3 regions of the Stenotrophomonas sp. FW305-3-2-15-E-LB1 genome follow, and region 2 is predicted to be linked to each of the others. Evidence: predicted binding sites of a transcription regulator. Region 2 holds the regulator's gene; each other region holds the start of a gene.
What was found. The regulator HrcA, encoded in region 2, represses chaperone genes, less so after heat shock. The targets are predictions, from matches to a motif close to TTNGCACTCNNNNNNNNNGAGTGCNAA.
Positions count from the first base shown of each region.

Region 1 (10,296 bases), on a different contig from region 2:
AACCTGTATCCGTTCGAATCGGTCACCGCCAAGGCCGACTGCACCCTGGCCGACGCGGTGGAGAACATCGACATCGGCGGCCCGGCCATGCTGCGCTCGGCGGCCAAGAACTTCGCCCGCGTGGCGGTGGCCACCGACCCGTCGCAGTACGCCGAACTGCTGGCCTCGCTGGAGGCCAACAACGGCCAGCTGTCGGCCAGCACCCGCTTCGCGTTCTCGGTGGCGGCGTTCAACCGCGTCGCCCAGTACGACGCGGCGATCAGCAACTACCTGTCGGCGGTCACCGCCACCGACGCCGCCGTGCCGGCCCGTGCCGAGTACCCGGCGCAGATGAACTCCACCTTCGTGAAGGTGATGGACCTGCGCTACGGCGAGAACCCGCACCAGAGCGGCGCGTTCTACCGCGACCTGTACCCGGTGCCGGGCACCCTGGCCACGTTCCAGCAGCTGCAGGGCAAGGAACTGAGCTACAACAACCTGGCCGATGCCGATGCGGCGTGGGAATGCGTGCGCCAGTTCGAGGCGCCGGCCTGCGTCATCGTCAAGCATGCCAACCCGTGCGGCGTGGCCGTCGGTGCCGGCAATGGCGATGCCTACGAGCTGGCCTACGCCACCGACCCGACCAGCGCCTTCGGCGGCATCATCGCCTTCAACAAGCCGCTGGACGCCGCTACCGCGAAAGTCATCCTCGACCGCCAGTTCGTCGAAGTGCTGATCGCCCCGGACTACGAGCCGGCCGCGCTGGAATACGCGCAGAAGAAGGCCAACGTGCGCGTGCTGCGCATCCCGCACGGTGATGGCCTGAACAACTTCGACAGCAAGCGCGTGGGCTCGGGCCTGCTGCTGCAGTCTTCCGACAACCGCGGCATGACCCGCGATGAGCTGAAGGTGGTGAGCAGGCTGGCACCGACCGACAAGCAGTTCACCGACCTGCTGTTCGCGTGGAAGGTGGCCAAGTTCGTGAAGTCCAACGCGATCGTCTACGCCAAGGACAACCGCACGATCGGCGTCGGCGCCGGGCAGATGAGCCGCGTCTATTCCGCGCGCATCGCCGGCATCAAGGCGGCCGATGCAAACCTGGTGGTGGAAGGTTCGGTGATGGCGTCCGATGCGTTCTTCCCGTTCCGCGACGGCATCGATGCCGCGGCGGCCGCCGGCATCAAGGCGGTCATCCAGCCGGGCGGTTCGATGCGCGACGCCGAAGTGATCGCCGCCGCCGACGAACATGGCCTGGCCATGGTGTTCACCGGCGTTCGCCACTTCCGCCACTGATCCTGGAGCGACACGGATGTCCGCAGTTTCGATCAAACCCCTGCTCCTGCCCGCGCTGCTGGGCGCGGTCCTGCTGGCCGGCTGCAAGCCGGCCGCCCAGCCGGCACCCGCCACTGCCCCGCACGCAGAGACGCCCGCCGCGGGCAGCACCGCAGCGGCCGGGCATGCCAGCCGCACCGCGCGCCTGCAGGCCTTCCTGACGGCGCGCTACGGCAAGGACGCACAACTGTCCGGCGACTGGCGCGGCAGCTGGGCGCAGGACGGTGACAGCCGCCCGGTGGACTGGGCGGTGTGCGCCGAGCAGCCGGTGGTGAACGGTGACAGCTGGCAGCAGCTGCTGGCGGTGTGCGGCGAAGTGGCCGACGCCGGCCATGCCGACGCGGGCACCATCGACTTCTACGTGCTGCGCCCATCTGGCGATGGCTTCGAGGTGGCGGCCGAGCTGACCGGCGGCACCTATGGCAGCAGCGGCCGCCCGGGCAGCGTCGAGATCCTGCGCTTCGGCAGCGATTTCTACGGCTTCCGCAACGTCAGCGGCTGGTACGGCCAGGGCTACTCGCTGCAGACGCAGAGCTTCATCCTGCCCGGCCCGAACGGTCTGGTGGATGCCGGCAGCGTGCGCAGCCACATCGACAACAGCGCGGCCTACGACTGCGATGACGCCGAGCAGGCCGAAGACTGCCGCACCCGCATGTTCGACATCGAGTTCGAACTGCGCATGGACGACAGCAACCGCAGCGCGCGCATCTGGCCGCTGCTGATCGAGGAAACCGGCAGCAGCTGTGGCGGCACCAACGTGCGCCGCACGCACCGCTTCACGCTGGACCCGAAGACCTGGACCTATTCCTTCCCCGACGCGCTGCAACGCGAGGGCTGCGAGTGAGGCACATCGACCGGCCATGAACAGCTCCCTCGGCGAACTGATCCTCTACCGTACCGACGATGGCCGGACGGAGGTCCACCTGCGCGCTGCGGAGGGGACGGTGTGGATGACCCAGGGCGAGATGGCCGAGCTGTTTGATACGACCAAGCAGAACATCAGTCTTCACGTCCGGAGGATCCTGGAGGAAGGGGAGCTTCCGGCCGATTCAGTTGTCAAGTTTGACTTGACGACTGCTGCCGATGGCAAGCGATACAGGACGCAGCTTTATCGACTTGAGCTGATCCTGGCGGTCGGATTCCGGGTGCGCTCCCCACGCGGCCGCCAGTTCCGGCGCTGGGCTGGCTCGTCGCTGGCCGAGTATCTGGCCAAGGGCTTCCTGCTCAACGATGCTCGACTGAAGGACGCCGAACGAGCCGACTACTTCAAGGAACTGCTGCGCCGCATCCGCGATATCCGCAGTTCGGAGAAGCGGTTCTATCAAACCCTGCGCGATCTGTTCAAAGCCAGCAGCAGCGACTACGACGGCACTGCGCAGACGGCCAAGAGCTTCTTCGCCACCATCCAGAACAAGCTCGTCTACGCCGTCACTGGCCGTACTGCTGCCCAGTTGATCGTTGAGCGCGCGGACCTTGATTCGGCGACGCTCGGTCTGACCCATTGGCAAGGCGAGCGCATCAGGAAATCCGATGCCGTGGTTTCCAAAAATTACCTCGCTCAGCAAGAGCTGGAGCAGCTCAATCGCCTGGTGACCATGTTCCTGGATTTCGCGGAGGACCGCGCCGAACGCCGCATCGAGATGCGCATGGCCGACTGGCTGACCCAGACTGATCGATTCCTCGATTTCAATGAGCGCGCGATCCTGGAAGGTGCGGGCCACGTCTCGCACCAGCAGATGGAAGCGATCATTGCCGAGCGCTACGGGGTGTTCGATCAGCATCGCCGCAGCAAAGAACTGGGCGAGGCCGAGCAGGAGGCGATCGATGACCTGCGCCAACTCGAAGCTGAAGCAAAAACACTGACCAACCCTGCGCTGAAGCGCGAGGATTGAGCAGTTCCCCTCCATCGTTCTCCCTCCTGATTTCTCCGTTCGGATACTTCCCACATGAAGAAGATTCTTGTCATCGGCTCTGGCGGCCGCGAACACGCCCTGGCATGGAAGCTGGCCCAGTCCTCCCGTGTCACCGAAGTGATCGTGGCGCCCGGCAATGCCGGCACCGCCACCGAAGACAAGTGCCGCAACGTGGCGGTGAAGGTGACCGACATCGACGGCCTGCTGGCGCTGGCCCAGGCCGAAGGCGTGGCGCTGACCGTGGTCGGCCCGGAAGTGCCGCTGGTGGCCGGCGTGGTCGATCGTTTCCGCGCTGCCGGCCTGCGCATCTTCGGGCCGACCGCCGCCGCCGCGCAGCTGGAAGGCAGCAAGGCGTACGCCAAGGATTTCCTGGCCCGCCACAACATCCCCACCGCGTTCTATGCCGTGCACACCGAGGTGGACGCTGCGCTGGCCTACATCCGCGAGAAGGGCGCACCGATCGTGGTCAAGGCCGATGGCCTGGCCGCTGGCAAAGGCGTGATCGTGGCGATGACCCAGGCCGAGGCCGAGGACGCGGTGCGTGACATGCTCTCGGGCAACGCCTTCGGCGATGCCGGTGCGCGCGTGGTCATCGAAGAATTCCTCGATGGCGAGGAAGCCAGCTTCATTTCGATGGTCGATGGCGTGCACGCGCTGCCGATGGCCACCTCGCAGGACCACAAGCGCGTGGGCGACGGCGATACCGGCCCGAACACCGGCGGCATGGGCGCCTACTCGCCTGCGCCGGTGGTGACCCCGGAGGTGCATGCCCGGGTGATGCGCGAAGTCGTGAACCCGACCGTGCAGGGCATGATCGCCGATGGCATCCCGTTCACCGGCTTCCTCTATGCCGGTCTGATGATCGATGCCAGCGGCGCGCCGAAGGTGATCGAGTTCAACGTGCGCTTCGGCGACCCGGAAACCCAGCCGGTGATGCTGCGCCTGCTGTCGGACCTGGTGGACCTGGTGGAAGCGGCCATCGATGGCCGCCTGGACGCGGTGGACGCGCAGTGGGATCCGCGCCCGTCGCTGGGCGTGGTGCTGGCCGCCAGGCCTTACCCGGAAGCGCCGATCACCGGTGACGTGATTTCCGGCCTGGACGCCGTGCCCGCCAACGCCAAGGTGTTCCATGCCGGTACCACGCTGGATGCGCAGGGCCAGGTGCTCAGCGCGGGTGGCCGCGTGCTGTGCGTGGCCGCGCTGGGCGACAGCGTGCGCGACGCGCAGGCCAATGCCTACGCCGGCGTGGCCAACGTGACCTGGGCCAACGAGTTCCACCGCACCGACATCGGCTGGCGCGCCATCGCACGCGAGGGGTGAGGCCCGCGCGGCGTCAGTAGATCCACGCCATGCGTGGATGAGCCCCACAAACAGAAAGGCCCGGCATAGCCGGGCCTTTCTTCATTCCAACGCCACCCCGCTTACGCGGTGAACAGCGCCTTCATCTTCTTCAGCGCGTTCGCTTCGACCTGGCGGATGCGCTCGGCGGACACGCCGTACTCATCGGCCAGTTCCTGCAGCGTCACCTTGCTGTCGGCATCCAGCCAGCGGCGGTGGATGATGTCGCGCGAGCGCGCATCCAGCTCGGCCAGGCCTTCGCGCAGCAGCTGCATCTGGTTGTCTTCGCTGTCTTCACGCTCGTAGGCCATCGACGGATCTTCGTCGTTGGACACCAGGAACGCAGCCGGCGACGGCGGGGCGTGGTCGTTGTCCTCGTCGGTCGGCGCATCGAAACCGATATCGCGGCCGGACAGGCGCGACTCCATTTCCATGACCTCGCGCTCGGACACGTTCAGATCCTTGGCCACGGCGCTGACTTCGGCCGCGTTCATCCAGCCCAGGCGCGTCTTCGACTTGCGCAGGTTGAAGAACAGCTTGCGCTGCGCCTTGGTCGTGGCGACCTTGACGATGCGCCAGTTCTTGAGGATGAACTCGTGCATCTCTGCACGGATCCAGTGCACGGCGAAGGACACCAGGCGCACGCCCATGTCCGGGTCGAAGCGCTTGACCGCCTTCATCAGGCCGATGTTGCCTTCCTGGATCAGGTCGCCCAGCGCAAGGCCATAGCCGTTGTAACCGCGGGCCACGTGCACCACGAAGCGCAGGTGCGAGTGCACCAGCTCACGTGCGGCGTCCAGATCGTCACCGTCGCGGAAACGACGGGCCAGGTCCTGTTCGTCATCGACCGACAGCACCGGAATCTGGTGCACGGCACCGATGTAGGCATCCAGCGAACCGAGCGCACTGGGAATCGGGAGATTGTTTGCCACAAGGGCAGTAGAGGTGTTCTGGCTCATAGGGGCTCATCTTAGCAGTCCGGCTTTTGGACTGCTAAAGCGGGAGGAAGTTCCAGTGTTCCGTCAACGGAACAATGGGCGATTCAACATCCCTACCCTATCGCGTATTGATGACAATGGCGAGCAGGCTCGACCATGGTCGAATACCAGCAAAATCAATCACTTGCCCAGAATAAAGTGCATGAATGGTCGTTTTGGGCCGCAAAATCCCATCGGCCCACCCCATTCAGCCCGGCAATGTTGCCGGTCGTTCAGCCCAGCCAGGCCGCGAGTCCCACGCCATGCGTGGCAGGCGACGCTAATAGTACCCGGCCATGTTCAGGAAGAAGCCCTTCTGGTCGTACATCAGCTCGGTCATGTCATCGCTGAACTCGGTGAAGTTGTAGCCTACGCCGACCTTGAAGTTCTCGCCCACGCGGCGGTCCACGCCCAGCAGCCAGCCCTTGCGCACGCCGCCATCGCGCACCTTCAGCCAGCGGTGCTCGGCCAGCCCCTCCCACTGCGCGAACAGGCGGTAGCGCAGCTGCAGGGCCGCGAAGTCGGCGCGGCTGTCCAGCCAGGCGCCCTCGCCACGGCCGGTCCGGTAGTCGCCCCAGCGCGAGGCCAGCTTGGCGGCCATCTCCCAGCGCTCGCCGATCTGGCGGATGCCTTCCAGCGACAGCACCTGCGAGCGCTGGTCGTACAGGTTGCCACCTTCCTGGCCCAGCGAGGCCACGTCATAGAGGTAGGTGAACTTGCCGAAGCCGGCCCAGCGCGTGTTGTCGTGCGGGCGCCAGGCGAAGCCGACGTTGGTCTCCACCAGCTTGGCATCGGCCACCGGGTTGATCCGGTCCTGGGTATCGGCGTAGTTGGCGCGCAGGGCGAAGCGCCAGTCCTCGTTGAGCTTGTACAGCAGGCGGTTGGTGGTCACCCACTGCTCGCGCTGCTCGGCACCGCTGTCGCGGCGGTACTCCAGCTTGCTGTTCCACTGCGCCACCGCATCGGTGCGGCCACCGCTGACGCTGTACGCGCGGCGGTTGATGCGGCCCACGGTGGATTCCAGCTCGCCATCCATCAGGGTGAAGCCCAGGTTCCAGCCCTGCGCCGGATAGAAATCCATGCCGAAGGTGTGCACCAGGCCCGCGCTGTCCTGCCGGCGGTCCTTCAGGTACTGGCTTTCGTTGTAGACGTTCACCTGGTTGCTCAGGCGCCAGCGCTGGCCGACTGTCCAGCCGCTCTGCAGGCCACTGTCGAACAACGGATCGGTGCCGGTGCGGTCGGTGCTGTAGCTGTAGCTGCCGTAGAGGCTGTGGTCGGGCGCCATGCGGTACTCGGCATCGACCTTGCCGCCATGGCCGCGGCTGCCGCCACTGAGTTCGGCACCCACGCTGCTGCGGTCGCCAAACAGGTAGCGCGCGCCCAAGGTCAGCAGGTCGTTCTTCTCATAGGCGCCGCCGTCATCGTCCAGGGTCACCTGGCCGGTGCCGTACAGCTCCCACGAGGAACCGAAGCGCTGGCGGTAGCCGATCGCCGCCAGCAGCGCCGAGACATCCTGCAGTTCCTGTTCCTCGCGCACCCGGCGCAGTTCGCCGGTCAGCTGGCCATCGTTGCCCAGCCGCCATTCGGCGGTCAGCTGGCTCTGCTCCAGCGCCAGTTCGCCCTGTTCGGTGCGGGTGTGGCGGCCGTACAGGCTGAAATCATCGGTGAGGTAGCCGAGGAATTCCGCGCCGTATTCCTGGACCGGAAGGCCGGTGTCCTGGCGTGCCACCGAGAAACCGGCGTCGACGTCGCGCCACCATGCGCCCAGGCTCCAGTCCTGGCTGGTCCAGCCCAGCTCGCGCAGGTTGGCGCGGGCTTCCACCGCCGAGGCCTTGCCCGAACGGCGGCCTTCATAGGGGTTGCGGCGGATGAAGCTGAGGCCGCCGTTGTCCGAATAGAACACCGGCGCTGCGGTGGCATCGGTGCGGGTCTGTTCCATCTTCAGGTAGGTGCCGCGGCCCGCCTGCAGGGTCAGGTCGGCACCCTTCAGGCTGTAGTTCTCGCCGCTGCGGTTCTCTTCCACCCAGGTGCCGCCCACCGCGACGTGATCGCCGATCCACTGGCGGCCGCGCGCGCCATAGGTCACATCGTCGCTGCTGAAGCCCAGCGGCACGTATTCGTAGTCCACCAGCAGCAGCTGGTCGTAGCCATCCAGCGGCATGTCGCGGGTGATGCTGCGCACGTTCTCGCGGGTCAGCTGTGCCAGCGGGCGGGTCAGGATCAGCCGGCCCTGCAGGTCGTCAATCTCGTAGTCCACGCCTTCCTGCAGGGTGGCGCGGGTTTCGGTGCGGCCGGTGGTGCGGTCGCGCACTTCCAGCACCACCTGTTCCGAGCCCGGCAGCAGATCGGTGTGGCGCAGGTAGTACAGGCTGCCGCCCGTGCCGAGGAATTCGCTGTGGCCCGGCGCCGACTGCGCTTCCGAACCGAACACCTTCAACTGCGAACGCGCTTCGCCCAGCGGCGTGGCCGACAGCGAACGCCAGTTCAACGCGCCGCCGTACAGCGAACGCACGTACTGGCCGTATTCGGTGCCGGTGATGCCGGTGGCGAAGTTGCCCCACAGGGCCTGGCTCTGGTCCCAGTCCACGCGCAGGTACAGGCGGCCCTGGGTATCGACATCGCGGTAGGTGGTGGAGTCATCACCGTACACCGGGTAGTACAGGTCCGGATCGAGGCGGCGGAACACATCCTGCGCATCGGCGCGGCTGAAATCGCGGAACAGGTACTTCAGTTCGCGGTCCTGGGTGTCGGCCTGCGCCGTCACCAGGTATTTGCCGCGCATCTTGCCCTTCAGGTAGAACGCCAGCCGGCCTTCGCTGAGGAAGCCATCGGTGTCGCGGTCATCGGCGGCCAGCGGCTGCACGTTGCCGCTGGCACTGTTCTTCGACAGGGTGACATCGGCAATGGCCACCAGGAACAGGTAGCGGCCGGTCACGTCCACGTCCAGCTGGCGCTGCGCGGACGGTGCATCGCGCGATTCCACCCGCACGTCATAGCGGTGCTGGCCGACCGGCTCCAGGAACTCGGCAGCGAACTTCTGCTCCAGGTCCACCGGGAAATCCTGGCCGTTGATGCGCACCCGGCTGTTGGGTTCCAGGTTGCGGCCGTACAGGCGCACGCGCGAGCCGTGGATGGGAATGTTCTGCAGGCGCAGCATGCTCTGCCCGTAGATGCTGTTGCTGACCTGCAGGTCCTGTGCGCTCGCCCCGTCCAGCGCCTGGCCCAGGGTCTTCTGCACGTTGTCACGGGTCACCTGCAGGCCACGGTCGAAGTCGGCCGGGGTGACCAGCTGGATGCGCTGGATCTGCGTTTCATCAAACGAGCCGCCGGCGCCGTACGCGCGCGCCACGTAGATCAGTTCATCGCCGGTGCGCAGCTTGAACTGTTCCGGCACGGTGCCATCCCATTCGGCATCGCCCACGTAGTCGGACGGCAGCTCGATGCGCGCCAGCGGCGTCACCAGATCGGTATCGGTGCCGCGGTACAGGGTGACTTCCAGCTTCTCGATGAAGGAGGCGTAGTTGTTGTAGCTGTGGAAGCGCAGCGGGCGGATCACCCGGCCGTTTTCGAACGGTACGGTGGCGGCAGCCTGCACGCTCAGGCTGGGCGGCACCATGCTCGGGTCTTCGGTGGCCCACACCACGCCGCCGTTGGGCAGCTCGGCCATGAACTGGCCACCGCGCGCGGACACGTCCGGGGTGACCGCCGGTGCCAGCGGCACGCTGCCGGCGGCGGACGGATCGGCTTGGCCCGGCAGTGGCAGCAGCGGCGTGTCGGCGTCATCACCGATCCGCAGCAGTTCGCCGTCGTCGCTGCGGCAGGTGTCACCCTCGCAGCGCACGTCACTGGATGCCATCGGCGCGGCCTGCTGGGCCAGTACCGGGGGGGCGGCCAGCAGCAGGGCGAACACGCTGCAGGACATCGCATGGGGAAGCAGGGCTCGCACGATCAGGGCAGGGCTCCGGTGGTGGGTCTTCATCTCAGCGCCCCTCCCCGCTGTTGGGGCCGGCCGGCGGTGGCCCGCTGGGCGGTTCGATCATCAGTTGCTGCAGGACGCGGCCATCGCCGCCACGCACCTCGATGCGGGTGGCGGCGGCGACGTCGGCCGGCAGGCGGCTGGCCAGTGCGCCACGCACCGCCTGCGCACGCTGCTGGGCCAGGGCTTCCTCGCCCGCCGTGGCGACCAGCAGCACGCGGCCACCGCCGCGCGCCAGCAGTGCCTGGGCGGCCTTGTCCAGCACGCTGGCGCGGTCGGCGGCCAGCGTGGCGCTGCCCGGTGCGAACAGCGCCTGGCCCAGTTCCACCCGCGCCGGGCGTGGCACCACGGCGGCAGGCGTACCTTCGCGGCTCAGTCCGCCGTCGGGCATGTGCACGCCGAAGTCGAAGCGCGCCGGCAGGCCGGGGGTGATGCGCCGTACCAGCGGGTTGGGCGTGGTGAAGCGCGCACCGGCCGGCAGCGTCGACGGATCGACCTTGAGGATGAAGTTGCGGCCGCGTGCTTCGCCGCCCGGGATGCCGACCAGGTGGTAGCGCCCGAAGGCATCGGTTTCCATCAGCAGGCCTTCCACCGCCGCCACGCGCACGCCCGGGATGCCGCGTTCGCCGTCGTCCTGGATGCCGTTGCCGTTGCGGTCGTCGAACACACTGCCGATGATCAGGCTTTCATCCAGCAGCGGATCCACGCTGACATCGACGTCGGCCGTGGCCACGTTGCCGATGCTGCGGTTCTGCCCGTCGATGGCGGTGATGCGGTTGGT
Region 1 is NZ_JBYSZR010000019.1:28,476-38,771, forward strand. It holds gene purH (bifunctional phosphoribosylaminoimidazolecarboxamide formyltransferase/IMP cyclohydrolase) at 1-1,272, shown strand, start outside; gene AC3WL7_RS14075 (hypothetical protein) at 1,289-2,155, shown strand; gene rhuM (RhuM family protein) at 2,172-3,203, shown strand; gene purD (phosphoribosylamine--glycine ligase) at 3,258-4,544, shown strand; gene rpoH (RNA polymerase sigma factor RpoH) at 4,646-5,521, opposite strand; gene AC3WL7_RS14095 (TonB-dependent receptor) at 5,820-9,485, opposite strand; gene AC3WL7_RS14100 (Ig-like domain-containing protein) at 9,520-10,296, opposite strand, start outside.
Region 1: rpoH (RNA polymerase sigma factor RpoH) is a predicted target of HrcA. The motif match lies at 5,533-5,559, and genes of this name have one in related genera.

Region 2 (10,296 bases):
GGCCAGTGGCGGCAACAGGCACGCCTGCTGGCCGCGATGGAGCGCCTGGCCGTGGGCGAAAAGGTGATCGATGTGGCGCTGGCAATGGGATATGACAGCCCCAGTGCGTTCGCCAGCATGTTCAAACGCCAGTTGGGACAGACCCCGGCGGCATTTTTCCGATGATCGCCTGCCGGTCCCGCAGGCAGCTCCACGCGCTAACGATCCACGGATACGGCCGGCACATGCTGATGACGAATCAACAGGAATTCCCATCTGTTGTTGAACATCAGGGGGTAATTCAGCGGTGGCAGATCATCAGGCACACGTGCCTAGGTGGGAGCTGCTTCGACGCGGCAGCCATCGGGGCGCTGGAAACCGACCAGCTCGGTGACCATCAGACGGGGACTGTCGGTTTCCGCAGTCGGGTAGCTGCGATAGTTTGGATTGGCCTTGATGCTTCGCCGCAACACCACCCGCCCAACGCTTGGCGCGTACCAGCTGATGCTGCGTTCCATTCCGTCCACCGCACCACTACCCTCCAGGCGCATGTGTTTCATGTCATCCGAGCGGGGATTGGATTTGTGCCACCGCGCATCTCTCTCGATCCGGTAGGCATTTACGTCACCCAGCGCAGTCCGTACCGTCTCGACGGCCACGACTCGGCTACTGCTCTCCTCCACATAGTCATAGCGATAGCTGCCAAACGAAGCGCGGATTTCGCCCGGCTCCTCGAACCTGTCCTGCCACTGCGCGCCGACGGATAACGGGAAGCGCAGCAGGATCTTTTCCCCTTTGCGCAGCGGATTCACGTCTGCATAGGTCTCTCGCCATTCGTGCCGAACGGCCTCTCCATCAATCGAAAGCCCCAGCTGCTGCGGTTCCACCGTCTGCAGCTGCAACGTCAGTTCTGGACGCGATGCGCCGATGGAGTAGGTCCAGCGTGTACCAGGCAAAGGCGCAGGGGCTCCCTGCGGATCGATGATCGGCTCATCGAAGCCGCAAGCCGGTGCTGCCGAGACATGGGGTACGGTCAACACCGCCACCAGCATCGTAATGCCGATGGCGCCCTGGCAGCGCAGTCTTTTCAGGATGGATGGATTCATGCTTCCATTTTAGGCGGCAGGAATCGCACAGACGAAACGCCGGGCGTGCCGTAGGCATTCTCCGCAACCGGGCATAAGAGCCAAGCGTGTCGCAGTTCCGCTGCGCAACGGTGTGCTTCGATGACCTCCCACTGGCGAGGAAGCACGATGCATGTTGGCCGTGGGCGAAAAGGTGTTCGATGGAGCGCTGGCGATGGGCTATGACAGCCCCAGTGCGTTCACCAGCATGTTCACGCGGCAGTTGGGGCAGACGCCGGCGGCGTTCTTCCGCTGATTCGGCAAGCCGCATCCACGCATGGCGTGGATCTACCAGAGAACAGCACCCCTGGTAGCGCCGGGCCATGCCCGGCGGAATGCGTGCGATGCGCGCAAACGAAAACGCCGGGCATGGCCCGGCGCTACCGTTCTACGTTTCCGCTCAAGAACTCAGGACGTCATCCGGTCCCAGAAGCCCTTGACCCCATCCATGAAGGTGGCCGACTTCGGCGAATGCTTGCGCGCTTCCTCGCCGACGAAGGTGGCTTCGAACTGTTCCAGCAGCTTGCGCTGGTCGTTGGTCAGGTTCACCGGGGTTTCCACCACCACGCGGCAGTAGAGATCGCCTTCGCTGCGGCTGCGCACTGAACGCACGCCCTTGCCGCGCAGGCGGAACAGCTTGCCGGTCTGGGTCTCGGCCGGAATGCGGATCTCCGCTTCGCCGCCAAGGGTGGCCACGCGCACGGTATCGCCCAGCGCGGCCTGCGAGATGCGGATCGGCACTTCGCAGTGCAGGTCGTCGCCGTCGCGCTGGAAGATGTGGTGCTCGCGCACGCGCACTTCCACGTACAGGTCACCCGGCGGCGTACCGGCCGGGCCGGCCTCGCCTTCGCCCTGCAGGCGGATGCGGTCGCCGGTATCGACGCCGGCCGGCACCTTCACCGACAGCACCTTGTCTTCCTCGATGCGGCCGTTGCCGTGGCAGGTCTTGCAGGGCTTGGCGATGATCTGGCCACGGCCGTTGCAGTTGTGGCAGGCCTGCTGCATGGCGAAGATGCCGCGCTGGATGCGCACCTGGCCGCGGCCATGGCACACGTTGCAGGTCTCCACCTTGCCGTCTTCCGAGCCACTGCCATCGCAGTCGCCACATTCGGCCAGGGTCGGGATCTCGATCCGGCGCTCGACGCCGCGCACGGCTTCTTCCAGGTCCAGCTCCATCACGTAGCCGATGTCGGCACCGCGACGGGCCTGGCGCGGACCACCGCCGCCACCGCCAAAGATGTTGCCGAAGATATCGCCGAAGATATCGTTCATGTCCGGGCCGCCCGGACCGCCGCCGCCGCCCATGCCGTGCTCGAACGCGGCGTGGCCGTGGGCATCGTACATGCGGCGCTTGTTGCCGTCGGACAGCGTTTCGTAGGCTTCCTTGCACTCCTTGAAGGAGGCTTCGGCCGCCGCATCACCCGGGTTGCGGTCCGGGTGGAACTTCATCGCACAGCGACGGTAGGCCTTCTTCAGCTCTTCGTCGGTGGCGGTGCGGGCAACGCCCAGCACTTCGTAGTAATCGCGCTTGCTCATATCGTGGATCGCATTCCGGAAAGTCGGGATTCGTCAAAGCGGAAGAGCGGAACCAGGTCCGCTCTTGCGTCGGGCGCCCCGACACGCCGGTGGGCGGTCAGGACCCTGGTACGACAACGGGACGCTGGTGGCCAGCGTCCCGTGTCGGTCCGGATCAGGACTTCTTGTCGTCCTTGACTTCGGTGAACTCGGCGTCCACCACGTCATCCTGCGCCTTGCCTGCGTTGCCGGCGTCGGCACCCGGGGCGGCACCGCCCTGTTCGGCCGAAGCCGCGGCGAACAGCGCCTGGCCTGCTTCTTCCAGCACCTTCGACTTGGCTTCGATCTGTGCCTTGTCGTCGCCCTTCATCGCGGTTTCCAGGTCGGCCAGTGCCGCCTCGACCTTGCCGATGACATCGCCGCCGACCTTGCTGCCGTGCTCGGTGATGGCGCTGCGGGTGCCGTGGATCAGGGCATCGGCCTGGTTACGGGCCTGCACCAGTTCCTGGAACTTCTTGTCTTCTTCGCGGTTGGCTTCCGCGTCGGCGACCATGCGTGCGATCTCTTCCTCGGACAGGCCCGAACCGGCCTTGATCTCGACCTTCTGTTCCTTGTTGGTCTTCTTGTCCTTGGCCGACACGTGCAGGATGCCGTTGGCGTCGATGTCGAAGGACACTTCCACCTGCGGCAGGCCGCGCGGGGCCGGCTCGATGCCGGACAGGTCGAACTTGGCCAGCGACTTGTTGAAGCGGGCCTGTTCGCGCTCACCCTGCAGCACGTGCACGGTCACGGCCGACTGGTTGTCTTCAGCGGTCGAGAACACCTGCGACGCCTTGGTCGGGATGGTGGTGTTCTTCTCGATGATCTTGGTGAACACACCGCCCATGGTCTCGATGCCCAGCGACAGCGGGGTCACGTCCAGCAGCAGCACGTCCTTGACATCGCCGCCCAGCACGCCGCCCTGGATCGCCGCACCCAGTGCCACGGCTTCGTCCGGGTTGACGTCCTTGCGCGGTTCCTTGCCGAAGAACTCGGTCACCGCCTGCTGCACCTTCGGCATGCGGGTCTGGCCACCGACCAGGATCACTTCGCTGATGTCGCTCGAGCGCAGGCCGGCATCGTTCAGGGCGACGCGGCACGGCTCGATCGACTTCCTGATCAGCTCGTCCACCAGCGACTCCAGCTTGGCGCGGGTCAGCTTGATGTTCAGGTGCTTCGGGCCCGACGCGTCAGCGGTGACGTACGGCAGGTTCACTTCGGTCTGCTGGGCGCTGGACAGCTCGATCTTGGCGCGCTCGGCGGCGTCCTTCAGGCGCTGCAGGGCCAGCGGATCCTTGCGCAGGTCGATGCCCTGGTCCTTGTTGAACTCTTCGACCAGGTATTCGATGACGCGGTTGTCGAAATCTTCGCCGCCCAGGAAGGTGTCACCGTTGGTGGCCAGCACTTCGAACTGCTTCTCGCCGTCGACGTTGGCGATCTCGATCACCGAGACGTCGAAGGTGCCGCCGCCCAGATCGTACACCACGATCTTGCGATCCTTGTTGTCGCCCTTGTCCAGGCCATAGGCCAGCGCGGCCGCAGTCGGCTCGTTGATGATGCGCTTGACGTCCAGGCCGGCGATGCGGCCAGCGTCCTTGGTCGCCTGGCGCTGGCTATCGTTGAAGTAGGCCGGCACGGTGATGACCGCTTCGGTGACCTTCTCACCGAGGAAGTCCTCGGCGGTCTTCTTCATCTTTTCCAGCACCTTGGCCGAGATTTCCTGCGGCGCCATCTTCTTGGCATCGCTGGTGGACACCCAAGCGTCGCCGTTGTCATGGGCCAGGATGCTGTACGGGACGTGGGCGATGTCCTTCTGCACTTCGGCGTCGGTGAACTTGCGGCCGATCAGGCGCTTCACCGCGTAGAAGGTGTTCTTGGGGTTGGTGACGGCCTGGCGCTTGGCCGAGGCGCCGACCAGGACTTCGCCGTCCTTGGTGTAGGCGACGATCGACGGGGTGGTGCGATCGCCTTCCGAATTCTCGATGACGCGGGCCTTGCCGCCGTCCATGATCGCCACGCACGAGTTGGTGGTGCCGAGGTCGATACCAATGATCTTGCCCATGGGGGAGACTCCTGAAGAATGCTTGTTGGTGTCAGTCCGGCCGGTCGGCCGGTGGATGAATGGGATGTGGGGGAGGCTCGTGGAACATTCAAGCCATCACCCGAACGCTGTGTTCAACCGTTCAAGAAACGCCGGGCATGGCCCGGCGCTACCCGACGGCGGTGGGCCGTTGCCAGCCCGGCGCGTCAATCGGCGGCCACTACCACCAGCGCCGGCCGCAGCAGGCGCTCGTTGAGCAGGTAGCCCTTCTGGAACACGGTCACCACGCTGCCGGGGGCGGCACCGGGGGCCGGCACCTGGCTGATGGCCTGGTGGTGTTCCGGGTTGAACGGCTGGCCGGTCGGGTCCAGCAGGACCAGGCCGTTGTCGGCGGCGACCTTCAGCAGCTGCTTGTAGGTCATCTCCAGCCCCTCGCGCAGCGGGTTGGAATCGTCGCCGGCAGCCTTCAGGCCGGCATCCAGGCTGTCAAACACCGGCAGCAGCTCGCCCAGCAGCTTCTCGTTGGCGAACTTGCGGGCCTGGTCGATGTCGCGGGCCACGCGCTTGCGCTGGTTCTCCAGGTCGGCGCGCTCACGCAGCGCATCGGCCTTGACCTGCTCGACCTCGGCGCGCAGGCGCTCCAGTTCGTCATGGGTGCCTGCGGCAGCGGCCGCATCGGCGGCGCTATGCTGGGCTTCGATATCTGGATGTTCTTGGTTCATGTCTGGGTCCCTGGCGGTCACTCTCCGCCTCCACCCACCCTAGTGTGGGCGGGATGCTGCGTTTCAAGCGTCTGCCGGCCCCGGACCGCGTCCCGGGGGCGAAAAGGCCGCCCCGAGCACGTCCGCGGTGGCCTGGACCAGCGGAATCACCCGGTCGTAGGCCATCCGCTTGGGCCCGATCACCCCCAGCACGCCCAGCACCTGCCCGTTGGCGGTATAGGGCGCGGTGACCAGCGAGACCCCCTGCAGCGGCATCATCCCCGTCTCTTCACCGATGAAGATGCGCACGCCCGGGGCCTGGATGGTCCGCTCCAGCAGCTGCAGGATCTCGCGCTTGCTGGAGAACAGTTCGAACAGTTCGCGCAGGCGTTCCAGGTCGGACAGGTCCTGCACGCCCATCAGCCGGGTCTGGCCGGCCACCAGCATGTCGTCGGCCGGCGGCTGCAGGGCCTGCTCGGCCAACTCGATGCTGTGGGCCAGCAGCAGCTCCAGCTCGGAACGGGCGTCGCGCAGCTCCAGCAGCAGGCGGGTGCGGATTTCGGCCAGCGGCAGGCCGGCAAAATGGGCATTGAGGTAGTTGGCCACCTGTTCCAGCTGGCCAGGCTCGAAGTCCTGGCGGGTCTCGATGACCCGGTTCTGCACCTCGTTGTCGGCAAACACCAGGATCGCCAGGACCCGGCGCCCGTCCAGCGCCACGAAATCGATCTGGCGGAAGGCGAACTGCTCGCGCCGCGGCGCGCTGACCACGCCCACGAAGTGGCTCATGGCCGACAGCAGCTCCGAGGCGCTGCCCAGCAGGGCCTGGGTACTGCCGCCTCCGGCCAGTTCGTGGCGCAGGCGGGCCAGTTCACCCTCGCCCGGCGGCTGCATCTGCAGCAGGCTGTCCACGAACACCCGGTAGCCGTGCGCGGTCGGGATGCGCCCGGCCGAGGTATGCGGCGAGGCCAGCAGGCCCAGGTCCTCCAGGTCGCCCAGGATGTTGCGGATGGTGGCCGGACTGACCTCCAAGCCAGCCACGCGCGCCAGCGTCTGCGAGCCGACCGGCTCGCCGTCCTGGATGTAACGCGCGATCAGCGTGCGCAGCAGATGGCGCGCACGCGGGGCAAGCTGGTCAGCGGAACCGTGCATGGAATCAACCTGTGAGACACGGACACTAGATAATGGCGGTGCGTCGCCTTGGCAAGTCATTGGACCACCCCGCCGCGCGTGCTAGCGTTGCGCGGCTCAGACACCCCTGTACCCATGCTCAGACATCTTTCGATCAAGGATTTTGCCGTCGTCCGCGCCACCGAACTGGAATTCGGGCCCGGCATGACCGTTGTTTCAGGCGAGACCGGCGCCGGCAAGTCGCTGATGGTCGACGCGCTGGGCTTCCTGTCCGGCCTGCGCGCCGACAGCGGCGTGGTCCGCCACGGCGCCGCCCGCGCCGAGCTGTCGGCCGAGTTCGCCCTGGACCAGCTGCAGGCCGCACGCCAGTGGCTGGCCGACAACGAGCTGGACGACGAGGACCAGTGCCAGCTGCGCCGGGTGATCCGCGCCGACGGTGGCTCGCGTTCCTGGATCAACGGCCGCCCGGTGACCCTGGCACAGCTGGCCGAACTGGCAGGGCGGCTGGTGGAAATCCACGGCCAGCATGAGCAGCAGGCCCTGCTGACGCGCCCGTCACAGCTGGCCCTGCTCGATGCCTATGCCCGCAACGAGGCCGAGCGCCGCCAGGTTCGCCGCGCCGCCGCCGCGTGGCAGGCGCTGGTCGATGAATCACTGGCGCTGTCGCAACAGGGCGACGTTTCCGACCGCATCGGCTTCCTCGAGCACCAGCTGCGCGAGCTCGACCGCGAGGACCTGGAACCCGAATCGATTGCCGCCCTGGGCGCCAGCCACCGTCGCCAGGCCCACGCCAGCGCCCTGCTGAGCGCCTGCCAGGCGGCCAGCAACCAGCTTAACGGTGACGACGGCAGCTCGGCGCTGGACCTGCTGCAGCAGGTGCGCCACGAGCTGTCACGCCTGATCGAGCACGACCCGCGCCTGGGCGAGGTGGACGGCTTGATCGAGAACGCCTCGATCCAGCTGCACGAAGCCCTGTCGCTGCTGGACCGGGTGCACGACGATCTCGATGCCGACCCGGAGCAGTTCGAGGAGAACGAGCGCCGCCTCGGCCGCCTGCACGACCTGGCCCGCAAGCACCGCGTGCCGATGGACGAACTGGGCGCGCAGCGCGAGCGCATGCATGCCGAAGTGGAGCAGCTGCGCGGCGCCGACGAGCGCCTGCAGCGCCTGGCCGGTGAGATCGAGAAGGCTGCCGCCGCGTGGCGCGTGCAGGCCGAAGTGCTCAGCGGCAGCCGTCGCCAGGCTGCGGCCGAACTGTCGGCCACCACCACCGGCATCATCGCCGAGCTGGGCATGGGCGGCGGCCAGTTCCTGATCGAGCTGGAACCGCAGGACAGCGGAAAGCCCGACCCGCAGGGTGCCGAGCGCGTAGAGTTCCTGGTGGCAGCCAATGCCGGGCAGCCACCGCGTGCGCTGCGCAAGGTCGCCTCCGGTGGTGAACTGTCGCGCATCTCGCTGGCCATCGAGGTGGCTGCGCTGGACCTCGATGCGGTACCGACCATGGTGTTCGACGAAGTCGACTCGGGCATCGGCGGCGCGGTGGCCGACATCGTCGGCCAGAAGCTGCGCGCGTTGGGCGAGAAGCGCCAGGTGCTGTGCGTCACCCACCTGCCGCAGGTCGCCTCCAAGGGCCACGCCCATTACCGGGTCAGCAAGGCCCCGGTGGAAGGCATGACCCAGAGCGCAGTGGAGAAGCTGGATACCAAGGCACGCGAGGAAGAGCTCGCGCGCATGCTGGGTGGCGTGGAAGTGAGCAAGGAAGCGCGCGCCGCCGCCCGCAAGCTGCTCCAGGTGTAACGCAGGCCGAGCCGAGCATGGGCTCGGCTCTACAGAACAGCCCGAACGAAACCGACATGTAGAGCCGAGCCCATGCTCGGCTTCCGTCCGCCGGCGGTCTCAGCCCAACGGCCGCGCCAGATCCACGTGCTCCACCAGGAAATCGAGGAACGCGCGCACCCGCAGCGGCAGGTAACCGCCCTGCCCCAGGAACACCGCGTGTACCTCTTCCAGGTCACCCGGATTGGCATCTTCCAGCACCGGCAGCAGGCGCCCACCGGCTATGTCGGCCTGCACCTGGAACGCGGCCAGCCGCGCCATGCCCAGCCCACCCAGCACCAGCTGGCGCAGCGCGTCACCATTGCTGGCGCGGGCATTGCCGTTGGGCAGCACCATGCGCTCGCGGCCGTCCTGCAGCACCGGCCAGCCCTGCATCGCCCGCGCGTGGCCGATGTCCAGCCGGTTGTGCGCCAGCAGTTCCTCCGCCGTGCGCGGCAGTCCCTGCCGCTGCGCATAGGACGGCGCCGCCACGATCATCATCCGGGTCGAGCCCAGCCGCCGGGCCACCAGGCTGGAACTCTTCAGCGGCCCTGCACGCACGGCGACGTCGGTGCGCTGTTCCAGCAGGTCGATCACCTCGTCGTTCAGCGTCAGGTCCACGCCCACCTGGGGATTGCGCTGCAGGAACCGCGGCAGCAGCGGCAGCAGGAAGTGCTGGCCGAAGGGCACGTTGGAATTGACCCGCAGCCGCCCACGCGGCTCGGCATGGGCACTGGCACAGCGCTCGGCCTCCTCCAGGTCAGCCAGCACCCGCAGCCCGCGTTCGTAGAACGCGCAGCCTTCCGGGGTCAGTTGCAGCTGCCGGGTGGAACGCTGCAGCAGGCGCGTGCCCAGCCGCTGCTCCAGCCGCGCCACCAGCTTGCTGACCGCCGAAGGCGTCATGTCCAGCGAGCGCGCGGCGGCGGAAAAGCCGCCGGTCTCGATCACCCGTACGAACACTTCCAGTTCGCCGGATCGGTTGATGTCAGGTCGCGCCATGTCAGTGAATCCAGTTCACAGATGATTGTCCATCCGCAGTCTAGTTCACAGATGAGGCCGCAATCACCATGGCACTTCCTCCTGCCGGGATTGCCCGATGCACCGCCTCCGCCATATTGCCGCCACTGTCCTGATCGCCCTGTCCGACACCGCCAGCGCTGAACCAGCCAGCCCCAGCCACTGGGTCGCCAGCTGGCAGGCCAGCCCGCAGGCGGTCTGGGGCGCGGACTTCCTGTTTCCGACCCTGATCCCGCCCGCCCTGCAGGACCAGACCTTCCGCCAGACCGCGCGCATCAGCCTGGGCGGACCGCGGCTGCGGGTGCGGCTGAGCAATGCCCATGGGCAGCAGCCGCTACGGGTAGGCGCGGCCAGCGTGGCCAGCGCCGCCGGCAGGGCTCCCCTGGCCCTGCAGTTCGACGGCCAGCCCAGCGTGCTGATCGCCCCCGGCCAGGAGCGCCTGAGCGACCCGTTGGCCCTGCCCACCCGCGCCCTGCAGGCCGTCCAGGTCAGCCTCTACCTGCCAGCAGCCACGCCGCTGCACAGCTTCCACTGGGACGGCCGGCAGACCAGCTGGATCGCCCCCGGTGACCAGAGCCGAGCGACCACCCTGCACGGGGCCGAACCCACCACTGCACGCCTGGTACTGACCGGCATCGACGTCGAGGCGCCAGCCAGCGCGCGCAGCGTGGTGGTCATCGGCGATTCGATCACCGATGGCGCGACCGCCAGCCTGGACCAGGACCAGCGCTGGACTGACCATCTGGCCGCCCGCCTGGCTCCGCGCGGGGTGGCCGTAGCCAATGCCGGCATCTCCGGCGGCCGCCTGCTGCGCGACGGCATGGGCGAAGCCGCCCTCACCCGCTTCCCGCGTGACGTACTCGACCAATCCGGCGTGGCCAGCGTGATCGTGCTGCTCGGCATCAACGACATCAGCTGGCCGGGCACGGCCTTCGCC
Region 2 is NZ_JBYSZR010000016.1:2,090-12,385, forward strand. It holds gene AC3WL7_RS12610 (AraC family transcriptional regulator) at 1-165, shown strand, start outside; gene AC3WL7_RS12615 (hypothetical protein) at 312-1,085, opposite strand; partial or broken gene AC3WL7_RS12620 (AraC family transcriptional regulator) at 1,240-1,359, shown strand; gene dnaJ (molecular chaperone DnaJ) at 1,512-2,639, opposite strand; gene dnaK (molecular chaperone DnaK) at 2,794-4,719, opposite strand; gene grpE (nucleotide exchange factor GrpE) at 4,905-5,420, opposite strand; gene hrcA (heat-inducible transcriptional repressor HrcA) at 5,484-6,548, opposite strand; gene recN (DNA repair protein RecN) at 6,663-8,324, shown strand; gene AC3WL7_RS12650 (LysR family transcriptional regulator) at 8,424-9,341, opposite strand; gene AC3WL7_RS12655 (SGNH/GDSL hydrolase family protein) at 9,439-10,296, shown strand, end outside.

Region 3 (10,296 bases), on a different contig from region 2:
CGCAGCAGGCTGCGCAGGCCGGCAATGCCGGTACCGTTGCCGACCAGCACCATCGGCGTGCCGGCCTGGCGGTGGAAGCCAGGGTTGCGGTGCACGCGCGCGGCAATGCGGCTGCCCAGCGGTGCGTGCAGCGACAGCCAGCCCGAGCCCAGGCCGGGGCGGCCCGCAGCGTCGTGCACCAGGCGCACCACCAGTTCCACTGCACCATCGGCGGCACACGACGCGATGGAGTACTCGCGCCCAGGCAGCATCGGCAGGCCCGCCAGCCACAGCGCAGCGTCCTGTACCGGCAGCGCGGCGCCTTCGTCGGGCAGCACGCGCTCGCCTGCCAGGTCCAGCAGCGTGCGGGTGCAACCGTCGAGCAGCAGTGGCTGCAACGGGTCCAGCCCGCGTGCTTCCAGCACCGTCGTGGTGTGCTGCACGCTGTTGCGCGGTGCGATGTGCAGGATGTCGCCGGCCTGCCAGGTCGTGTCGGCAGGCGGTGCCAGGCGGATCTTCCAGATCGCGCCGCCCAAGCTGCCCGGGTTCAATGCTTCGCGTGCCAGCAGCTGCCAGTCGTGCATCTGCGTGGCCGGCGGCAGCACGCTGTCATCGGTGTCGATGCCGGTCAGTGCGCCCAGCTCGCGCTGCCACTGGCGCAGGGCCACCACCGAGGCGGCATCCACGTCGATGCGCGGAAACAGGGGCTGTGCCCCGTTGCCTGCCAGCCACGCGTCCACCTGTGCACCGAACGCGCAGTAGTGCGGGTACTGCCGATCACCCAGCGCCAGTACGCCATGGCGCAGGCCGGAGAGATCCACGTTCTGGGCCAGCAGCAGGCGTGCCGCACGGCGCGCGCTGTCCGGCGGCTCGCCATCGCCGAAGGTGCTGAGCACGAACAGGGCCTGCGGGCTGTCCTGCAGCAGCGCAGCGGTCACCCGCGCCAGCGGCAGCACCTGCACCGGGTGGCCGGCGGCCTGCAGCTGTGCCGCCGCGCGCCATGCCAGCTGTTCGGCCAGGCCACTCTGGCTGGCATGGATCACCCGCCACGGCGTGCCTTCGCCGCCGCTTTCCTGCGCTGCGGGCAGGGTCTGCCGCAGTGCACGTGCCGCGCGCTGGCTGCGCCGGCGGTCCAGGTACAGCATCCAGCCGGTGATGAAGAACAGGCTCATGGCCAGGCTGCTGAGCATCACCACCACCCGGCCGGGCAGGCCGAAGTAGCTGCCCGAATGCAGCGCGAACATGCTGGTGGCCAGCTTGCCGCCGCTGCCCTGGCGTTCGTAGGGGCGCGCTTCCAGCAGGGCGCCGCTGGCCGGGTCCAGCTGCAGCAGGTCGTGCGCGCGGTCGTGGTGGCCGCCGCGCAGGGCAGGGTCACCGGACATCACCCGCACGTTCAGCACCTGGCCCGGCTTTTCCGGCAGGCGCAGGTCGATGTAGCCGCTGCGCACGCCGGGCTGCGCGTACAGCGTGTCCTCCACGTGCTGCAGGTCGAGGGTCGCATCCGGGGCAACCTTGTGCTTGGCCGGTGCAGGCACGCCCAGCACGCTGTTGGCCGCGCTGCGGTACCAGTCGAACGACCACCACAGGCCGGTCAGCGCACTCATCAGGTAGATCAGCAGCACCCAGGTGCCGACCACCGAGTGCAGGCTCCACAGGAAGCCGCGGCCGCTGCGTTTCCATTCCACCGCCAGCCAGCTGCGCCAGTGCCACCAGCGCCGTGGCCAGCGCAGGTAGATGCCGGACAGCGCGAAGAACAGCAGCGCGATGGCGCAGCTGCCGACCACGACCTTGCCGCGCTCGCCCGCGGCCAGGTGCCGGTGCAGGTCTTCGACGAAGTCGAAGAACGCCTGGCCACGCAGGTGGCTGAAGCGTTCGCCGTTGTAGGGATTGAAATAGACCCAGTGGTCCTTGCCGCCAGCGAAGCGCGCCACCGAGGGGCGCTGGCCGGTGGCATCCACGCGCAGGCGCTGCAGCGGCCGATCGCTGCCGGCCTGCAGCAGCGGCACCAGTTCGCTCAACGCGAGGGCCTGCTGGCCGTCGGCGTGGTGCTCGGCGATGGCGGCGAAGCCGGGATTGGCCGCGCGGAGCAGCTCATCCTCGAAGGACAGGGTGGCGCCACTGAGGCCCATGATGGCCAGAAGGGTGCCGGCCGTGATGCCCAGCAGCCAGTGCAGTTGGAACAGGACGTTCTTGAACATCGGGGAGAGAGGCCGTTGAGGCTGCCGCCCGCATCCTGCGCAACAGCAAATGAGAATTAATCCGTAATTCTCCGGGCGCGGACGGGCTGCGGTCAAGGAGGGTTTTAGTGCAGGGCTTGCAGCCCTGCACCCGCTTCAGGCCACGTCCACGTCAACGTCAAAAGCTGGCTTTCCGTGGGTTGGCGGGGTGGGTCCGGCTGAGGGGGACGCTGCAAGTACGTCCATGTAAGCTCGGTCGCCGCATCCATGCGGCTCACACCCCCTCAACCGGACCCACCCCGCCTTCGACAGGTTTCTGCGAGCTGTCGGAACGACGCTCTGCTTTGGTGGGTGCCGACCGTTGGTCGGCACGGGGTCGGAATTTCGATATCTGAGAGATTTCATCCACGCCATGCGTGGATGAGTTCATTCGATATCTGACAGATGTGCCGACCAACGGTCGGCACCCACCAACAGTCGCGGGAATCTGTCAGAGGCGGCGCACTGTGGGGTTTGCGGGGTGTGAGCCGCATGGATGCGGCGACCAAGCCCCCATGGATGGGTTTACGGCGTCCCCGCAAACCCACAGTGCCCCGCCATCCCACGGAAAGCCCGCTTCGGCTTTTGACGTTGCCGTTGCATTGAGCAGGTGCAGGGCTGCAAGCCCTGCAACAACACCCTCACTCCACCCAGCCTGCAATCTCACCGTGCTCGAACGGCCCCAGCTTGGCCTTCACCATCCGCCCCTGCGCATCAAACAACACGCTGTACGGCAGCAGCCCCTGCGTATTGCCCAGCTGCACGCTGGCATCTCGTGGGCCCGGGGTGTCCAGCACGATCGGGTACCCCACCGGCACCCGCTGCAGGAAATCAGCCACGCCCTCCGGCGTATCCAGTGCCAGGCCCAGCACCTGCACGCCGTGCGTGCCCTGCGCGTCGGCGAAGCGCGCCAGCTCGGGCATTTCCTCGATGCAGGGCCCGCACCAGCTGGCCCAGACATTCACCAGCAGCGGTCGCCCGCGGAAACGCTGGCGGATGTCCAGTGCTTGCCCGTCCACGCCGGGCAGTACCAGTGCCGGCAACGCATCGCCGGCGCGAAGGACAGGAATGGGAGACTTCACATCAGCGGGCGTCGAAGCAGCCGGCGCCGGCGCTGGCGTCAACCGATGCCCGGCCCACAGGCCAAGGCCGGCGGCCAGCACCGCTGTCCACAGCAGTGCGGGCCGTTGCCAGTTCATCGGGCGGTGCGCAGCAGCGCTTCTTCCACCAGGGCCTGGGTCAGCAGCGTCGGCAGCACGGTCGGCGGTGCGCCCGGGCCGTACACCACGTACAGCGGCACGCCCACGGCCTTGTGCTCATCCAGGAACGCAGTGATCTGCGGGTCCACGTTGGTGTAGTCGCCGCGCATGTACACCGCGTTGGTGCGCTTGAGCAGTTCCTTGAACTCCGGGCGCGACAGCACCGCGCGTTCGTTGGCCTTGCAGCTCACGCACCAGTCGGCGGTCATGTTCACGAACACCACGCGGTTGTCCGCACGCAGGCGGTCCAGCATCTGCGGCGAATACTCCACCACGTTGTCACTGGCGGCCTGGGCGGCGCGCGCCGGCGGGGCCAGCTGGGTCACGCCCCACACCGGGGTGAGCGCGGCCAGGGCCAGCAGCACGCCCAGCAGGCTGGCGCCACGCTTGCTGCGCCAGCGGCTGGTCTCGAACAGCCACAGGCCGGCGGTCAGCAGCAGCAGGCCACCCAGGGCCAGCGCCATGCCGTCCACGCCGCGCTGCTTGCCCAGCACCCACAGCAGCCACAGCGCGGCGGCATACATCGGGAAGGCCAGCACGTGCTTCAGCGTTTCCATCCACGGGCCGGGCTTGGGCAGGCGGCGGGCCAGGGCCGGCACGAAGCCGATCAGCAGGAACGGCAGGGCCAGGCCCAGGCCGAGGAACAGGAACACCAGCATCGCCGCGATCGGCGGTGCCATGAAGGCGTAGGCCACGGCCGGGCCGAAGAACGGACCCACGCAGGCGCTGCCGACCACGCAGGCCAGCACGCCGGTGAAGAAATCGCCGGCCGGGCCGCTGCGGCGGGCCAGTGACTGGCCCAGGTTGCCGATGCCGCCGCCCATGGTGAACACGCCGGACAGGCTGAGGCCGACGGCGAACATGATGTAGGCCAGCGCCGCCACCACGCCCGGGTGCTGCAGCTGGAAGCCGATGCCCACCGCGTTGCCGAGCATGCGCAGGCCCACCATCAGCGCGCCGATCACGGCGAAGGCCACCAGCACGCCCAGCGTGTACCACATGGCATGGCTGCGGGCGCGCTCGGCGCTCTCACCGCTCTGCGCCAGGCTCAGCACCTTCAGCGACAGGATCGGCAGCACGCAGGGCATCAGGTTCAGGACCAGGCCACCGCCCAGGGCCAGCAGCAGCACCCACAGCAGTGAACTGTCGGTCTTCGGCACGCTGCCCGGCGGCTTGGTGCGCCTGGCATTGTCCTGCTGCGCATCGGCGGCGAACGCATCACCGCCCGCGGCGCTGTCAACGGCAGCGCCGGTGGCATCGTTGGGCACGGTCGGCAGCAGGCGCCGCGGTGTGCCATCGGCCTCCTCGCGCGGGCTGTCGCTGGCCGTGGCAGGCGCTGCAGTGGCCGTGCCGTTGCCGGCGGCGGTCAGCGTGCCGGCCGGAATCGACAGCTTCACCCGGCGGGTCATCGGCGGGTAGCAGATGCCATCGGTCTGGCAGCCCTGGAAGGTCACCACCAGGGTGCTGTCCACGGCCTCGGTGCGGGTGCGGCGCAGCGGCAGCGGCACTTCCACCTGGTTGAAGTACACCGAGACATCGCCGAAGTGCTCATCGCGGTGCGACTGCGCGGCCGGCCAGCGCGGCTTGTCGGCCAGCACGCCGGTGCTGCCTTCCAGCTTCAGCGAGGTGCGGTCGCGGTACAGGTAATAGCCCGGCGCGGGGGTGAAGCGCAGCAGCAGGGTGTTGCCGTCGCTGGCGATGGCATCGAAGCCGAATGCCTGTTCCGACGGCAGCGGCAGGGCCTGGGTGTTGCTGGCGCCCGGCAGGCGCAGGCCACCGCCGCTACCGGCCAGCGGGTTGTTGAACGGGCTCACGCCGGTGGCGCGCGCGGTGGGCAGCGCGGCCTTGCCGCCGGCGCCGGGCAGGGTCACCTGCACGGTGCGCTTCTGCGGCGGGTAGCACACGCCGGCATCGGCGCAGCCCTGGTAGCGCACTTCCAGGCTGATGGTGCCGGCCGCATCGGTCGGTGCGCCGGGCAGGGTGGCCTGCAGGCGCTCGCGGTAGGTCTCCACCTCGCCGAAGAAGTCGTCGTGGTGCTTGTTGCCGGCCGGCATCTGCAGGGCGCCGGCATTGAAGGCCGGGTCGGCCTTGACGCTGGTGCGGTGGCGATACAGGTAATAGCCGGGGGCGATCTTGAACTGCAGTTGGATCTGGCCACGTTCGGGCGCACTGGCGGTCAGCGCGAACGCCTGGTCGACCGGCAGCAGGTCCTTCTCATCCAGCGCGAAGGCCGGCAGGGACAGCCAGAGCAGGGCGCACAGCGCGGCGCCACGAGCAAACAACTTCATCAATCGGTGTCCTCCCGGGTCTGTGCCCGGATCCAGTCCAGATACGCCGGCAGGCCGGCCCGGGTTTCGACCGCGATGCACTCCGGGAGTTCATACGGATGCAGTTCGACGATGCGGGCGATGGCGTCATCGACGCGGCTCGCCGTGGTCTTCACCAGCAACTGCAGTTCGGCGTCGGTGATGACGTCGCCCTGCCAGCGGTAGGTCGACTGTGCGCCATCCAGGCGGGTGACACACGCAGCCAGGCGCTCGCTGACCAGCGCGTGCGCGATGCGCTCGGCACTGGCCCGGTCCGGGCAGGTGGTCAACAGCAGCAGGACGGGATCGACGGTCGACATGACCGCCGAGTATAGGGCCGCCGCCGGGTCAGGACCCGGCGGCGGCATGGACCGCTGCGTTGCGCGGTCAGTTGGCCAGCTGGCAGCTGGTCGGTTTTGCCGAGGTGAACAGGGCGGGGGTCGCCCACTCGGGGTGGTCGATGAACGGGTTGCGGTTGCCCTGGAACGAGTAGATCACGTCATTTCGCGCACGTTCGGCGGCATCCGGCGGGTCGGACAGGTGCCAGTCGATCAGGGTCGACAGCAGGCCCATGTAGGCCGGCGAGCTGCTGGTCTTGACGATCTTGCTGCGGTCGTCGGTCAGTTCCAGGTCCGGCTCGGACTGGCCGGTGGCCGCATCCTTGCCGCCCTCATAGCGGATGGCCATGTACATCACCGCACGCGCCATGTCGCCCTTGCGCTTGCCCCACACCTCGAAGGTGCCGGTGTTGCCGTCGGGGGTGCGCACCCAGTTGGAATTGCCCGGGTAACCGCCGCTGCCGCCGCCCTGGCCGTTGTTGGCCTCGGTGGCGCGCTCGCCGCAGTTGGCATCGCACTTGCCGAACGGCTTGTTGCCGCGGTCGGCATTCCACTGCGCATCGGTCAGGTACAGCATGTGGGTGTCGGTGTACGGGGCGTACGGCAGGCCCTTGTCGCCGGTGGTGCTGGCAAAGCCCAGCGAGTTCGGCCAGGTGTGCTCGCGGTTGTAGGTCAGGCCGCTGCCCGTGCCCGCACGGCTGCTCACCTTGGTGTAGCTGTGGTTGCGGTAGGCATCGAGGATCTTGCCGCTGTTGTTCGGGTCTTCGTCGGCAATTTCCAGGATGGTCCAGGTGCTGGTACCCGAGCCGCTGTACGGGTAGGCGGTGTGGCCCTTGATGGTCTCGTGCAGCGAGCAGCGCAGCTGGCTCGGGCTGGAGGTGTTCACCTTGGAGTAGTAGCCCTCCGGGGTGCCCGGATTGCCGGGGTCCGGATTGCCCGGGTCCGGGTTGCCGGTGGTGCTGGCCACGGTGAAGGCGATGCGGCTGTCAGCGGCCGGGTGCGCGCCCTGGTTGTCGGTGATGCGCGCGGCGCGGATGTCGAAGCGGCAGGCCTCACCGGCCACCAGGGCGGTGTTGGTCGACAGCTTCACGGTCTTGCCGCTGCCCGGCCAGGTCAGCGGCACGCTGCCGGATTTGCCGCAGCTCAGGGCAAAGGCGCCGCTGGCCAGGGTCACCGTCTCGCTGAACACCACTTCCAGGTCGGCTGCGGCCGGGAAGGTGCTGCTGCCCTGCGCCGGGGTGGTGGTGGTGACCGACGGCGGCGTGTTCGGGCCGCCCGGGGTACCGCCACCGCCGTTGAAGGTCTGGTTGTTGTTGCAGCGGCCGAACGTCTCACCGGCCGATTCGGCCCAGGTGAAGTGGGCGTACTGGCTGCCGCTGCCGGTCAGCTGCAGCGAGGTGCCCGGGGCGGTGCTGTTGGTTTCGGCAACCGGGATGTTCTGGCTGGTCATGCCGGCGGCGGGGCCACCGGAGGCGGTGATCGCGCCTTCGTAGCTGAGGAACTGGACCACCTTGCCGCTGGCGTCGACCAGGGCGATACCGTCGTTGGGGCCGTTCTGGAGGCCGTTGGTCGGGTAGGTAACCACCGCGAGGGTGGCACTGCCGCAACCGGCGGCGGTGCCGGCCGGCACCGGCTTGTTGTCGTAGACCACGGCCGCCGAGGCGTTGGCGCCGTTGTACAGGTACAGGCGGTAGCCGGACAGGTCCTCGCCCGCGGTGGCAACCACTTCGATGGCTTCGCCGACGTCACCGGCCGGGGTGCTGTCGTCGTAGTGCAGTTCGTTGATGAAGACCTCGGCCTGGGCCGGCGCGGCGGCCAGCGCCAGCAGGCAGGCGGCGGCGAGCGGGGACAGCAATCGCATCGACTACTCCTTGTGATTGGGAATGCCGGGCGAGCCTAAGGCCGAACGCGTGACACTTTGTCGTAACTGAACGTCAGATATCTGACACTGCGACGCAGTTCACCAAAATTGCGGGAACCGGCCCTGGCTCCCGTCTGTCCGTCGCCGCAGCGCACGGTCGAAAAATTTTCCGTCACGGGGCTTGAAAGGCCCGGGGGCAGCTCCATCTCTGTCCTGCTCCCGACCTGTCGGGCTTTTTCACGAGCAATGCTGGCAGTCACCTGGGGTGAGTGCTAACATCGCCAGACTTTTTCAGACCAATCAATAACTTAAGAGGTCTCTCATGAGCATCAAGCCGCTGCACGACCGCGTTGTGGTCAAGCCGATCGAAGCCGACGAAATCTCCGCCGGTGGCATCGTCATTCCGGATTCGGCCAAGGAAAAGTCCACCAAGGGTGAAGTCGTCGCCGTCGGCCCGGGCAAGGCCCTGGACAACGGCACCGTGCGCGCCCCGTCGCTGAAGGTTGGCGACAAGGTCATCTACGGCCAGTACGCCGGCAGCTCGTACAAGAGCGAAGGCGTCGAGTACAAGGTCCTGCGCGAAGACGACGTGCTCGCCATCATCGGCTGAGCCTCGGCGCGACCTGCTTTCCTGTAAGACATCCCTTTTCGTCGCCGGGCCTGGCCCGGCGCAAACATCGAGGTAATCGCAATGGCTGCCAAGGATATTCGTTTCGGTGAAGACGCCCGTTCGCGCATGGTGCGCGGCGTCAACGTTCTCGCCAATGCCGTCAAGGCCACCCTGGGCCCGAAGGGCCGCAACGTCGTGCTGGAAAAGAGCTTCGGCGCTCCGACCATCACCAAGGACGGCGTCTCCGTCGCCAAGGAAATCGAACTGGCTGACAAGTTCGAGAACATGGGCGCGCAGATGGTGAAGGAAGTTGCTTCGCGCACCAACGACGACGCGGGCGACGGCACCACCACCGCCACCGTGCTGGCCCAGGCCCTGATCCGCGAAGGCGCCAAGGCTGTGGCCGCCGGCATGAACCCGATGGACCTGAAGCGTGGTATCGACAAGGCCGTCGTGGCCGCCGTTGCCGAGCTGAAGAACATCTCCAAGCCGACCGCCGACGACAAGGCCATTGCCCAGGTCGGTACCATCTCGGCCAACTCGGACGAGTCGATCGGCCAGATCATCGCTGACGCGATGAAGGAAGTCGGCAAGGAAGGCGTGATCACCGTTGAGGAAGGCTCGGGCCTGGACAACGAGCTGGACGTGGTCAAGGGCATGCAGTTCGACCGCGGCTACCTGTCCCCGTACTTCATCAACAACCAGCAGTCGCAGACCGCTGACCTGGATGACCCGTTCATCCTGCTGCACGACAAGAAGATCTCCAACGTCCGTGACCTGCTGCCGGTGCTGGAAGGCGTCGCCAAGGCCGGCAAGCCGCTGCTGATCGTTGCCGAAGAAGTCGAAGGCGAAGCGCTGGCTACCCTGGTGGTCAACACCATCCGTGGCATCGTCAAGGTCGTGGCCGTCAAGGCTCCGGGCTTCGGCGACCGTCGCAAGGCGATGCTGGAAGACATGGCCGTGCTGACCGGCGGCACCGTGATCTCCGAAGAAGTTGGCCTGTCGCTGGAAAAGGCCACCATCAAGGACCTGGGCCGCGCCAAGAAGGTGCAGGTTTCCAAGGAAAACACCACCATCATCGATGGCGTGGGTGACAAGGCTGCCGTCGACGCACGCGTCGGCCAGATCAAGACCCAGATCCAGGACACCTCCTCGGATTATGACCGCGAGAAGCTGCAGGAACGCGTTGCCAAGCTGGCCGGCGGCGTTGCCGTGATCAAGGTCGGCGCGTCGACCGAAATCGAAATGAAGGAAAAGAAGGATCGCGTCGACGACGCCCTGCACGCTACCCGTGCAGCCGTTGAAGAAGGCGTGGTCCCGGGCGGCGGCGTTGCCCTGGTCCGTGCGGTCACCTCGCTGGCTGGCCTGAAGGGCGCCAACGAAGACCAGAACCACGGCATCCAGATCGCCCTGCGTGCGATGGAAGCCCCGCTGCGCGAAATCGTGGCCAACGCCGGCGAAGAGCCGTCGGTCATCATCAACAAGGTCAAGGAAGGCACCGGCAGCTTCGGCTACAACGCCGCCACCGGCGAGTTCGGCGACATGCTGCAGTTCGGCATCCTGGACCCGACCAAGGTGACCCGTTCGGCGCTGCAGAACGCTGCCTCGATCGCTGGCCTGATGATCACCACCGAAGCCATGGTTGCCGAAGCTCCGAAGAAGGACGAGCCGGCCATGGGTGGCGCCGGTGGCATGGGCGGCATGGGTGGCATGGGCGGCATGGACTT
Region 3 is NZ_JBYSZR010000004.1:187,114-197,409, reverse strand. It holds gene AC3WL7_RS05265 (PepSY domain-containing protein) at 1-2,177, opposite strand, end outside; gene AC3WL7_RS05260 (TlpA family protein disulfide reductase) at 2,837-3,394, opposite strand; gene AC3WL7_RS05255 (protein-disulfide reductase DsbD family protein) at 3,391-5,745, opposite strand; gene cutA (divalent-cation tolerance protein CutA) at 5,742-6,080, opposite strand; gene AC3WL7_RS05245 (endonuclease) at 6,148-7,959, opposite strand; gene AC3WL7_RS05240 (co-chaperone GroES) at 8,282-8,569, shown strand; gene groL (chaperonin GroEL) at 8,651-10,296, shown strand, end outside.
Region 3: AC3WL7_RS05240 (co-chaperone GroES) is a predicted target of HrcA. The motif match lies at 8,209-8,235, and genes of this name have one in related genera.